DNA from 2 places in the Agrobacterium sp. DE0009 genome. Region 1 is predicted to be linked to the other one. Evidence: riboswitches for the same ligand, from Rfam matches in the RefSeq annotation. Region 1 holds a riboswitch; the other holds the start of a gene.

Region 1 (5,438 bases):
GTACCGATGAGCGGCACCAAAAGCAAAGCAGTTAGAATTCCGAAATTCCCTGATCTGTCCTGCCAGATATTTTTCAAGTTTGCCCCCACAGCGTTTGGAGACAGAACTTAGAAAAAGACCGTTGAAAGGCAGTTTCGAAGGATAACTAATTTTCGATAAATCTAATTTCCTAAATAACTAAACGTCGATCCGCTAAGCCTTCCGCTATGCTGGTCATCACCCGGTCAGGCGTGGCGAGCTGATCGCCTTCTTAAAAAGCGCCGACATGGCCTCGCTGATACCCTGCGAGGGGCTGACTTCGAAAAACAGGCCAGGGGAGGCGCAGGCTTGCATGCGTGGGCCGATCTCCGTTTCGAATGGTGCGATCCAATTATCGTAGTGCTGATTACCAGGAAGCGGGAGGTAAGTGGTGTAAAGCACGGCGATACGGAAGCCTTGTTTTTTGAGGTTGTCGCACAGCTTGGTGTCTATGGGTTCCTGGCAGCGTCCATTCCAAATCTTTTTCTTGGTACATGCGGCTTTTACAGCATCGGCCACGCCATCCGACACGAAGAAAAGGATTTTTTCAGGTGTAGCGGAACTCGCGCCACTTCCCGATGTTCCCATCTTCGGTATTATCCTCGTCAGTGCACGGTCGAAATTCGTATACTGGTCGCTTTTATAATTGTGGCCTGGAACTGACATCAACTCAATTCCTCCGATCTTTTTTTTGGCCGCCTGCAAATCCGAGGTACGCGAGACAATCTCCGGAAGGTCTTTGTTAAAAAAGGCATCCTCTGCTGTCTTTCCGAAAGTGTAGACAGCAATGCGATACTGATCAGGTTTTTTGCGCGTGTCCTGAGCCGTGTCCATCAAACTCGCGGTCGCCTTTGCAACCACGTCGATGCGCGTCGTCGCGTTGATGTATCCCTTCGCCTGCGGATCCTTGTTTTTGAGCCGGAAATAGCTGCTGTTGGGATCGGAAGATCCGTCCGCCAACGTGACATGGCAGGCGAACTGACAACCGAGGGCGGCTTTCATCGTGGCCACATCGGCGGCGTTGCGCCGACGCCCATGGAAGGCGAGTTGTCGAGCAGCAGATAGAAGTCGGTATAGGTTTCCGTCTCATATTTGGCAGTTGCGTTGCCGGAAACAGTCAGGAAATCCTTTCCGAGGACTCTGGAGAGAGTTGTATTGAGCGAAGCCTTAAAACTCACTGACGATTCGATCACGGTGTTATTCTTCTTCACCTGTATATCGAGCGCCAATAGGCGATATTCCGGGTTCCCCCGCTGATTGCTGTGAAAAAAAGCTTCAGCCTCTTCCTTTCCAACCGAAACGACGCCGTTGCTGGCCATTCGCCGTGCAGCCTCGGCACTGGCTGAACTTTCCGCAACCACGGCCAGAGCCGCAGAATCCGCTGCCATCTGAAGATCGGATTTCACGCTCATGGCTCGAACGACATCCAGCGCAACGCCGGCGGATCCGATGATCGGTATGATCAACAGAGCACTCAGAATCGCAAAGTTCCCAGACTTGTCCCGCCAGATGTTTTTCAAGCTCAGCTCCGAATTATCAGAATTCGGATGAGGTTTATTTCAGTGTCGTTGCGATATAGTTTATCTATATAACTAATTACCAATAAATCCGATATTAATAATAACTATATTTAAGTAATATATAGAAGACCTATGATCTGTCGGCGGAGCCGTTGACATTTTTAGATCATGTCCTACAAAACAATCTCTTCCGAGGGGAGCACCTGACGGTGCTGAGATGGCGATGAGCCGGACCCTTGAACCTGATCCGGGTCATGCCGGCGTAGGAACGGAACTGTCGCGCCTTCAAGGGGCTGCCCATTCTCTTCTCCGCTATGCTTGATCTATGTGATCGTCACATCTGGAGACGACCGATGACGCTGAACACTTCCTCTCTTCGCACATGGTGCGTTTGCGTCTGAGGACCGGCTCATGCGTGCCACCCATGCGCTGAATGGTGTTGGTCTTCTGCTGCTTCTCTGGCAGGCGGGAACATGGCTGTTTGCGCCGCCGCGTTATATTCTGCCATCGCCCGCCGATGTCGCCGCCGCCTTTTGGCGCCAGCCGGGCTTCCTGTTCGGTCAGGCCACGGTGACGCTTGGTGAAATGGCGCTCGGGCTTGCGGCAGGCGTTACCGCCGGTGTCCTCGTCGCCTTCACGATTGCCGCCACCTCGCGCTTCGGCCGCTTCGTCTGGCCCATGGTCCTGGTGTTGCAGGCCTTTCCGGTCTTCGTGCTCGCCCCCATCCTCGTCCTCTGGTTCGGCTTCGGCATGGCTTCGAAAGTGGTTATGACGGCGATCATCATCTTCTTTCCCGTCGCTTCGGCTTTCACCGATGGCCTCAACCGCACGGACCGCGCCATTCTCGACGCCGCCTCGCTGACACAGGCGAGCCATTGGCAAATCCTCACCCGGCTGCGCGTGCCGCTGGCGCTTCCCTCGCTGATTTCGGGCTTGAGGGTGGCGGCGCCGCTCGCCCCACTCGGCGCCGTCATCGGCGAATGGGTAGGCTCATCGGCCGGGCTTGGTTTCGTGATGATCCAGTCCAATGCCCGTATGCAGACCGATACCATGTTCGCCGCCATGGCCATTCTGGCCGTCATGGCCGTGCTGCTCCGGCTGATCGTGGATCGGACGACAGACAATCTCGCGCCCTGGGCCAAAGAAACAGAACACAACATTCCTTTCAGATATTTACGGAGACTGTCGGCACCATGAAACGAACGCTTCTTTCCCTCGCCATCGCCGCGGCAAGCGTCCTTGCGCCCATGCAATCTGAGGCCGCCGACAAGCTGACTGTGTTGCTTGAATGGTTCGTGAATCCTGATCATGCCCCGATGGTGATAGCCAGGGAACGCGGCCTGTTCACCGAGGCCGGGCTGGAAGTGGAACTGGTGCCGCCAGCCGATCCTTCCGCAGTGCCGCGCCTTGTCTCGGCGAAACAGGCCGATATCGGCGTACATTACCAGCCAAACCTTTATCTCGACCACGAAGCCGGCCTGCCACTCGTGCGTTTCGGCACGCTGGTGGAAACACCGCTCAACACCGTTACGGTTCTCGCCGATGGGCCGATCAAGAGCCTGAAGGACCTGAAAGGAAAAAAGGTCGGTTTTTCCGTTTCCGGGTTCGAGGATGCGATGCTGAAGCGCATGCTGGAGAAAGACGGGTTGACGAAGGACGATGTCGAACTCGTCAATGTCAATTTCTCACTCTCGCCGTCGCTGATCGCCGGCAAGGTGGACGCTACGCTTGGCGGTTTCCGCAACTTCGAACTGACGCAGATGAAGCTTGAAGGCCATGAAGGACGATCTTTCTTTCCCGAAGAAAACGGGGTGCCTGCCTATGACGAGCTGATCTTCGTCACTCATCGCGAACTGACCACGGACAGCCGCCTGCCACGCTTTCTTTCCGCCGTGGAACAGGCCGCGATCTACATTACCAACCATCCGCAGGAAGCCTGGCAACTCTTCATCAAGGCCTATCCGAACCTTGATGACGCGCTGAACAAGCAGGCCTTTTTCGACACGCTGCCGCGTTTTGCTAAGCGCCCGGCGGCACTCGACCGCGCCCGATACACCCGTTTCGGCGCTTTCATGCAGGAGATGCAGCTGATCAAGCAGGCCCCCGCAGCGGAGGATATTGCCGTGGAGTTGCAACAGCCATGAGCGGCAATTTCCCGACAGCGGCAACGGCCGCCGAAATTCTGGACTGCGTGCGGCAAACGCGCCCACGCGTCCATTGCCTGATGAATACCGTGGTGCAAAAATTCACCGCCGACGGCATCACCGTCGTCGGCGGCATTCCCTCCATGACGACCTCACTCGAGGAAATCGAAAGCTTCGTTGCCAGGGCGGATGCGCTGACCGTCAACCTTGGCACGCTGGATTCGGAGCGACGTAAGGTCATTCGCATCGCGATCGAAATCGCAAATGCATCTGGCAAGCCGTGGATCGTCGACCCCGTGCATGTCGACTATTCACCCTCGCGGCTGGCGTTCGCGCGCGAACTCATTGCGCTTTCCCCTACCGTTGTACGCGGTAATCACGCCGAAATGACCCTGATCGGCGACGTCCCCAACGTCGTCAGGATCGAGACCGGTCCTGTGGATCATCTTGGCGATGCAACGCGCAGCGTGAGGATCGTCAACGGCCATCCCTGGATGGCAAAGGTCACCGGTACGGGTTGCCTCTCGGGCGGTGTCATCGCCGCCTTCATGGCGGTGGAGAAAGACGCGCTGACGGCGGCGGCTTCTGCCCTTGCCGTGACAGGCGTCTGCGCCGAACTCGCCGCCAAACAGGCGCGCGGCCCGGGCACTTTCGAACCGGCTTTTCTGGATGCGCTTTCCGAGATTTCCGGTGACGCCATCATCAACCACGCGAGGATAGAGAATGCACAAGGTTGATTACCGTCTAAACGCGCTGGTCGACGCAAGCCTCGGCGATGTTGCGCCTTTGCCGGAGCTTGCTCTGGCGGCAGCACTCAATGGGGCAACGATTTTGCAATATCGCGACAAGCATGGTTCGACCCGGGACATGATCGACAATGCCCGCGCAGTTCAAGCGGCTATTGCCGGTACAGGTGTGCCTCTGGTCATAAACGATCGGGTGGATGTCGCGCTCGCCTCCGGCGCGGATGGGGTTCATCTCGGTGCAGACGATATGGATGCGCAGACTGCACGACGCATCCTGGGGGAAAAGGCGATCATCGGCCTCACCGTCAAGAACCGCGCCGACGCCGAACGGGCGGCTTCCATGCCAGTCGATTACGCGTGCATTGGTGGCGTGTTTGAAACAGTCTCCAAAGTCAATCCGGACAAGCCGGTGGGCGTCGATGGTTTTTCGACGCTGCGCGCGTTTTTGAGGGAGTCGCGGCCTGAAATGCCTGTCGGTGCGATCGCCGGCATCGATCTTGCGCGTGTACCGGCCGTCATTGACGCGGGTGCGGACGGTGTTGCAGTCATTTCCGCCATTTTCCGCGCGGCCGATATTGCGAGTGCAGCGCGCGACTTCCGTTCGACAATCGACGCCGCGCTGAAAGCGAGACAGCCATGACATCCATCGCATTGACCATCGCCGGTTCCGATAGCGGCGGCGGCGCGGGCATCCAGGCCGACATCAAGACCTTCTCCGCCTTGGGCGCCTACGCCGCAAGTGTCATCACGGCCATTACCGCCCAGAATACACGCGGTGTGACGGCTGTTGAGGATATCTCCGTCGTCACCATCGTCGCGCAGATGGATGCTGTTTTTTCCGATCTCGACGTCAACGCTGTCAAAATCGGCATGGTCTCGCGGATCGAAACCATCGCGGCCATTGCTGAACGGCTTCGGCAGCAGTCACAGCCGGTGGTGCTTGATCCCGTCATGGTGGCGACTTCGGGCGACCGGCTGCTGCAGGAAGATGCCATCGAGACGTTGCAGCG
Region 2 (5,438 bases), on a different contig from region 1:
AACAGGCCCCGGACTTTGCCGGTTTCGATACGGTTCAGGCCTATGCCGAAGCGGGGCTCGGGCCCGGCGACGATCCCTATCGCGTCACCTATCTTCTCGAACATCTTGGCCTTACCGGACAGGAAAATCCGGAGAGCCTTTCCGGCGGCGAGGCCCGCCGGGCGGCTCTGGCCCGCGTCATGGCGCCGGAACCCGATATTCTGATGCTGGACGAGCCAACCAACCATCTGGACCTGCCGACCATCGAATGGTTGGAAAGCGAGTTGCAACAGACACGCAGTGCGCTGGTGCTGATTTCGCACGACCGTCGCTTTCTCGAAAAGGTTTCTACCTCTACCGTCTGGCTGGATCGTGGCCAGTCGCGCCGTCTCAACCGAGGCTTTGCCCATTTCGAGGAATGGCGCGACAAGGTGTTGGAAGAAGAAGAGCTGGAGCAGCACAAGCTCGGCAAGGCCATCGAGCGCGAAGAACACTGGATGCGCTACGGTGTGACCGCAAGGCGAAAGCGCAACATGCGTCGCGTCGGCGAGCTTCAGGCAATGCGCGCGGAATATCGCGGCCATAAGGGGCCGCAGGGCTCCGTCCAGGCAACCGTGACGGAGGGTCGCGAGTCCGGCAAGCTCGTCATCGAGGCCGACAGCATCACCAAGGCCTATGGCGAGCGCGTCATCGTCGCGCCGTTTTCCCTGCGCGTCCATCGCGGTGACTGTATCGGTTTCGTGGGCCCCAACGGTGCAGGCAAGACAACGCTTCTGAAGATGCTCACGGGCCAGCTCGAGCCGGATAGCGGCACGGTGAAGCTCGGCACCAATCTGGAGATCGCGACGCTCGACCAGAAGCGCGAGGATCTCAACCCGAACGATACGCTCGCGCATTATCTGACCGATGGCCGCGGGGAAAACCTGCTCGTTAACGGCGAGTTGAAGCATGTGACTGGGTACATGAAAGATTTCCTGTTCCAGCCGGAACAGGCCCGCACGCCCATTCGCAATCTCTCCGGTGGCGAACGCGCGCGCCTCATTCTCGCGCGTATTCTGGCGCGGCCGACCAACCTTCTGATCCTCGACGAGCCCACCAACGATCTCGATATCGAAACGCTCGATCTCTTGCAGGAAATCGTTGCCGGCTTCTCCGGCACGGTCATCCTCGTCAGCCACGATCGCGATTTTCTCGACCGCACCGTGACCTCCACGATCGCGCCCGTTAATCCCGACCAGCCTGACGGGCGCTGGATCGAATATGCCGGCGGCTATTCTGACATGATGGCGCAGCGCAAGGGTGCTGCGGACGAAAAGCGCAAGGCGGAGAAGCAGGAAAAGGCGAAAGCGTCATCTTCCGCCTCGGCATCGCAGGAGCCTGCAAAGACGAAGGGGAAACTCTCCTTCAAGCAGAAATTCGCGCTCGAAAATCTGCCGAAGGAGATGGAGAAGACCCAGGAAGAGATCGCAAAACGGGAACAGCGTATGGCTGACCCGGAACTCTTTGCCAAGGACCAGACGACGTTCAACAAACTGGCGCAGGAAATGGAAAAGCTGCGTGACAAGCTGGAGGCCATGGAAGAGGAATGGCTGGAGCTTGAGATGCTGCGCGAGGAGCTGGAGGGCTGATGCAGCGTAACGGGTCCATCCGCGCTTTGACACACAGGCGGAATTAACGTTCTATGCCCGCTCTTCATGGAGGAGGTCTGAAATGCGCATGATTTTCGTCAACCTGCCGGTTAAGAGCATCGAAGTATCGAGAAACTTCTTCACGGTACTCGGTTTCAGCTTCAATCCGGAATATTCCGACGACCGCACGCTTTGCATGATCGTGGAAGAGAACATCTTCGTGATGCTTCTTCAGGAAGAGCGTTTTCGCGATTTCATCAACGGTGAGATTGCCGACGCCAAAAGCAGCACCGAGGTGTTAACCTGTCTTTCCGCCGGCAGCCGCGAGGAAATCGACCGGATGATCGCAACGGCGCTCGCATCTGGTGGCAACGGCTGGAAGCCGGTTCAGGACCACGGCTTCATGTATGCCGGCAGCTTCCAGGATCCCGACGGGCATGTCTGGGAACTCGTGCATATGACGCAGCAGGGCTGAGACGAGCCATCTTGCCAAGATAAGGCGAGGGGACTACACCATCATCATGATCTAACGGGGTGTCTTGTGCGCTTTTGTGCAGAAGGCTGAGAGGCTTGCCAACCCGAAGAACCTGATCCGGTTCATACCGGCGGAGGGATTAGACGGCTTTTGGACAGGCGGCTATTTCCCTTTTTGTTTGAGGAGATACCCGTGCGCCGTCGTTTTTTCCCGAATTCTGTCATCGCCGCTTTGCTGCTTCTGCCCGGTTTTGCTGAGGCGCAAGACAAGCAAGAGCTCACTGTTTATACCTATGAAAGCTTTGTTTCGGAGTGGGGTCCAGGCCCTAAAGTGAAGGAAGCTTTTGAGACGGTCTGCAACTGCACGGTCAATTTCGTCGGTGTGGCGGATGGTGTCGCGCTGCTCAACCGGTTAAAGCTCGAAGGCACGGGGTCCAAAGCCGATGTCGTGGTTGGTCTCGACACAAATCTCATCGCGGAAGCCAAACAGACCGGGCTTTTTGATGTCAGCGGCATCGACGCTTCGGCTGCCAAGGTGCCGGGCGGTTACAAGGACGATGTCTTTGTACCTTATGACTATGGTCACTTCGCCGTCATCTACGACACGCAGACCGTCAAGACACCGCCGGCAAGCCTGAAGGAGCTGGTGGAAGGGGATCCTTCGCAGAAAATCGTCATTCAGGACCCGCGCACCTCCACGCCGGGGCTTGGGCTGCTGCTGTGGGTAAAGTCCGTCTATGGCGACAAGGCCCCTGAAGCCTGGGCGAAGCTCAGAAAGCGCATTTTGACCGTCACGCCGGGCTGGTCAGAATCCTATGGCCTTTTCACCAAGGGTGAGGTGCCGATGGTGCTGTCCTACACGACCTCTCCTGCCTATCACATGGTTGCTGAAAAAACTGATCGGTACCAAGCCGCGCCGTTCTCTGAAGGTCACTACATCCAGATAGAGGTTTCCGGCCTTCTCAAAAAAGCGCCGCACAAGGAGTTGGCAAAGCAGTTCCTTGCGTTCACGCTCACGCCGGGCTTTCAGGATGCCATTCCCGAAAACAACTGGATGATGCCGGCTGCGGCCACCTCCAAGCCGCTGCCGGACGCGTTTTCAAAGCTTGTGGTGCCGCAGAAGACATTTCTGATGGATCCGGAAGAGGTGGCGAAGGACCGCAAAGTGTGGATCGACGAATGGCTTGCCGCCATGAGCATGAACTGAGCAAGAGGCACGCTTCCGCATGATGTTGCGTCGGGATTATCGACGGTCGATCATCCTCGGAACGGCGGCTTTTGCCGCCGTTTTCCTGTTCATGGCGCTCGCTGTCGCAGCCCTTTTTACCTTCGATGCGGGAGGGTCGGCCGCCGGGGTGATAAATCCCTATACGCTGCGTATCCTGCGTTTCACACTATATCAGGCAACGCTCTCTACGGTTTTTTCTATGGTATTGGGGCTGCCGGTAGCGTTGGCGCTTGGCCGACGCCGGGCCTTTCCTGGGCGGATCTGGGTGATCAGGCTGATGGCGGTGCCGATGGGGCTGCCTGTCATCGTCGGCGCCTTCGGTATTATCACCATCTGGGGGAGGCAGGGGGTGTTGAACACAGTCCTGACGTCCGCCGGCGTGGACGAGCCGTTCAGCATTTACGGTCTTTCCGGCATCCTCATCGCCCATGTGTTCTTTAATCTTCCGCTTTCGATCCGGCTGATGCTGGCGACGCTGGAGCGGATTCCGGGCGAATATTGGCGCATGGCGGCAAGTCTCGGCATGGGGCCGGTTTCGACTTTCCGTTTTATCGAATGGCCAGCGGTCGCTCGGGTCATGCCCGGCATCGCCGGCCTCGTTTTCATGTTGTGCGCGACCAGCTTCACGCTCGTGCTGCTGTTAGGCGGCGGACCGGCCGCCACCACACTTGAGGTGGCGATCTATCAGGCCCTGCGGTTCGATTTCGATCCGCAGCGGGCGATCGCGCTGTCTGTTTTGCAGATTGCGCTCACCGCCATTCTGCTTGGCCTTCTTGCGCTACTTCCTTCCGCTGAGGCCGAGATTCCGTCGCTTGGCCGGCCCCTTCGCCGGTTCGACGGCAGGGGCATTGGTGTCCATCTATGGGATGGTGGGGCTATCACTCTCGCCGTTCTCTTCATTAGCCTGCCTCTTATCGCCATCGCCGTCTCGGGACTGAGTTCCGACCTGCCGCGCCTTCTGTCCGCGCCAATTTTCCGGCGGGCGGCGATGACAAGCCTTGCAATCGCCATGCTTTCGGCGACGTTCGTTATCGTCTGCTGCGTGGCGATCATCGGCGCGCGTCAGGCGATAGGCTCGAGGCGGCGGGTGTGGTGGCCCCTTCGCGCCCTGTCGGCCATGCTTGGTGCCGGGTCTTCGCTCGTGCTGCTGGTACCACCGGTCGTGTTGGGCAGCGGGTGGTTTTTGCTGTTGCGCGGTATTGGCGATGCCACCTTTCAGGCGCCCATTCTCGTGGCGCTCATCAACATGCTGATGGCTTTGCCGCTTGCCATGCGGGTGCTGGAGCCAGCCTTTGCCAGTCATTTCCTGCGCACTGGTCGGCTTTCTGCCAGTCTTGGCCTTGAGGGCGTGAGGCGATTAAGGATTGCCGATCTGCCGGTCCTGTGGCGACCGCTCGCCATGGCGTTCTCCTTCGCCATGGCTCTGTCGCTGGGTGATCTCGGCGCGGTCGCGCTGTTCGGTTCGGAGGATTTTGTAACATTGCCCTGGCTGGTCTATAGCAGCATGGGCAGCTACCGGACAAACGACGCGGCCGGCTATGCCTTCCTTCTCGGGGTCGTCTGCCTGCTGCTGGCCGCGGGCGGCGTTTCACGACAATCCCAATCCGCAAGGGCAAACATATGACGGAGAAAGATTTCGCCGTGAAGCTGGAGGAGGTCAGGCTGCGACTCGGAACGCAGGATTTTCGGCTGGACTGCACCTTCCCGCAAGGGCAGATCGTTGCGGTCGTCGGCGCATCGGGTTCAGGCAAATCGACGCTTCTCAATCTCGTCGCCGGGTTCGAGGAACCCGATTCCGGTCGCGTGATGATCGATGGGCGTGATGTAACAGGCCTTGATCCTTCCGAACGGCCGGTCTCATCGATCTTTCAGGACAACAATCTCTTCGCCCATCTCGATATCTTCACCAATGTCGCTTTGGGTGTGAGCCCTGGATTTCGACTGCGAGCGGAAGACCGGCAACGGATCGAGGTGGCGCTGGCAAGGGTCGGTCTTGCCGGGTTCGACAAACGCCTGCCGGGCACGCTTTCCGGCGGAGAGAAGCAGAGAGCGGCGCTGGCGCGCGCACTGGTGAGGAAAAAGCCGGTCATGCTGCTTGATGAGCCTTTTGCGGCCCTCGATCCGGGTCT

Evidence for each region. Region 1 has a riboswitch for thiamine pyrophosphate ahead of FS804_RS16250 (ABC transporter permease). Riboswitches for the same ligand answer to the same signal wherever they lie in the genome.
Region 2: linked by a shared signal. The riboswitch ahead of thiB (thiamine ABC transporter substrate binding subunit) and the one ahead of FS804_RS16250 (ABC transporter permease) in region 1 are both predicted to bind thiamine pyrophosphate.

Annotation. Positions count from the first base shown of each region.
Region 1 is NZ_VEIU01000004.1:148,999-154,436, reverse strand. It holds gene FS804_RS16260 (pilus assembly protein) at 1-77, opposite strand, end outside; partial or broken gene FS804_RS16255 (TadE/TadG family type IV pilus assembly protein) at 217-1,538, opposite strand; TPP riboswitch at 1,722-1,824, shown strand; gene FS804_RS16250 (ABC transporter permease) at 1,950-2,735, shown strand; gene FS804_RS16245 (ABC transporter substrate-binding protein) at 2,732-3,682, shown strand; gene FS804_RS16240 (hydroxyethylthiazole kinase) at 3,679-4,419, shown strand; gene thiE (thiamine phosphate synthase) at 4,406-5,068, shown strand; gene thiD (bifunctional hydroxymethylpyrimidine kinase/phosphomethylpyrimidine kinase) at 5,065-5,438, shown strand, end outside.
Region 2 is NZ_VEIU01000005.1:103,033-108,470, reverse strand. It holds gene FS804_RS17965 (ABC-F family ATP-binding cassette domain-containing protein) at 1-1,607, shown strand, start outside; gene FS804_RS17960 (VOC family protein) at 1,690-2,082, shown strand; TPP riboswitch at 2,128-2,238, shown strand; gene thiB (thiamine ABC transporter substrate binding subunit) at 2,275-3,288, shown strand; gene thiP (thiamine/thiamine pyrophosphate ABC transporter permease ThiP) at 3,308-4,933, shown strand; gene thiQ (thiamine ABC transporter ATP-binding protein) at 4,930-5,438, shown strand, end outside.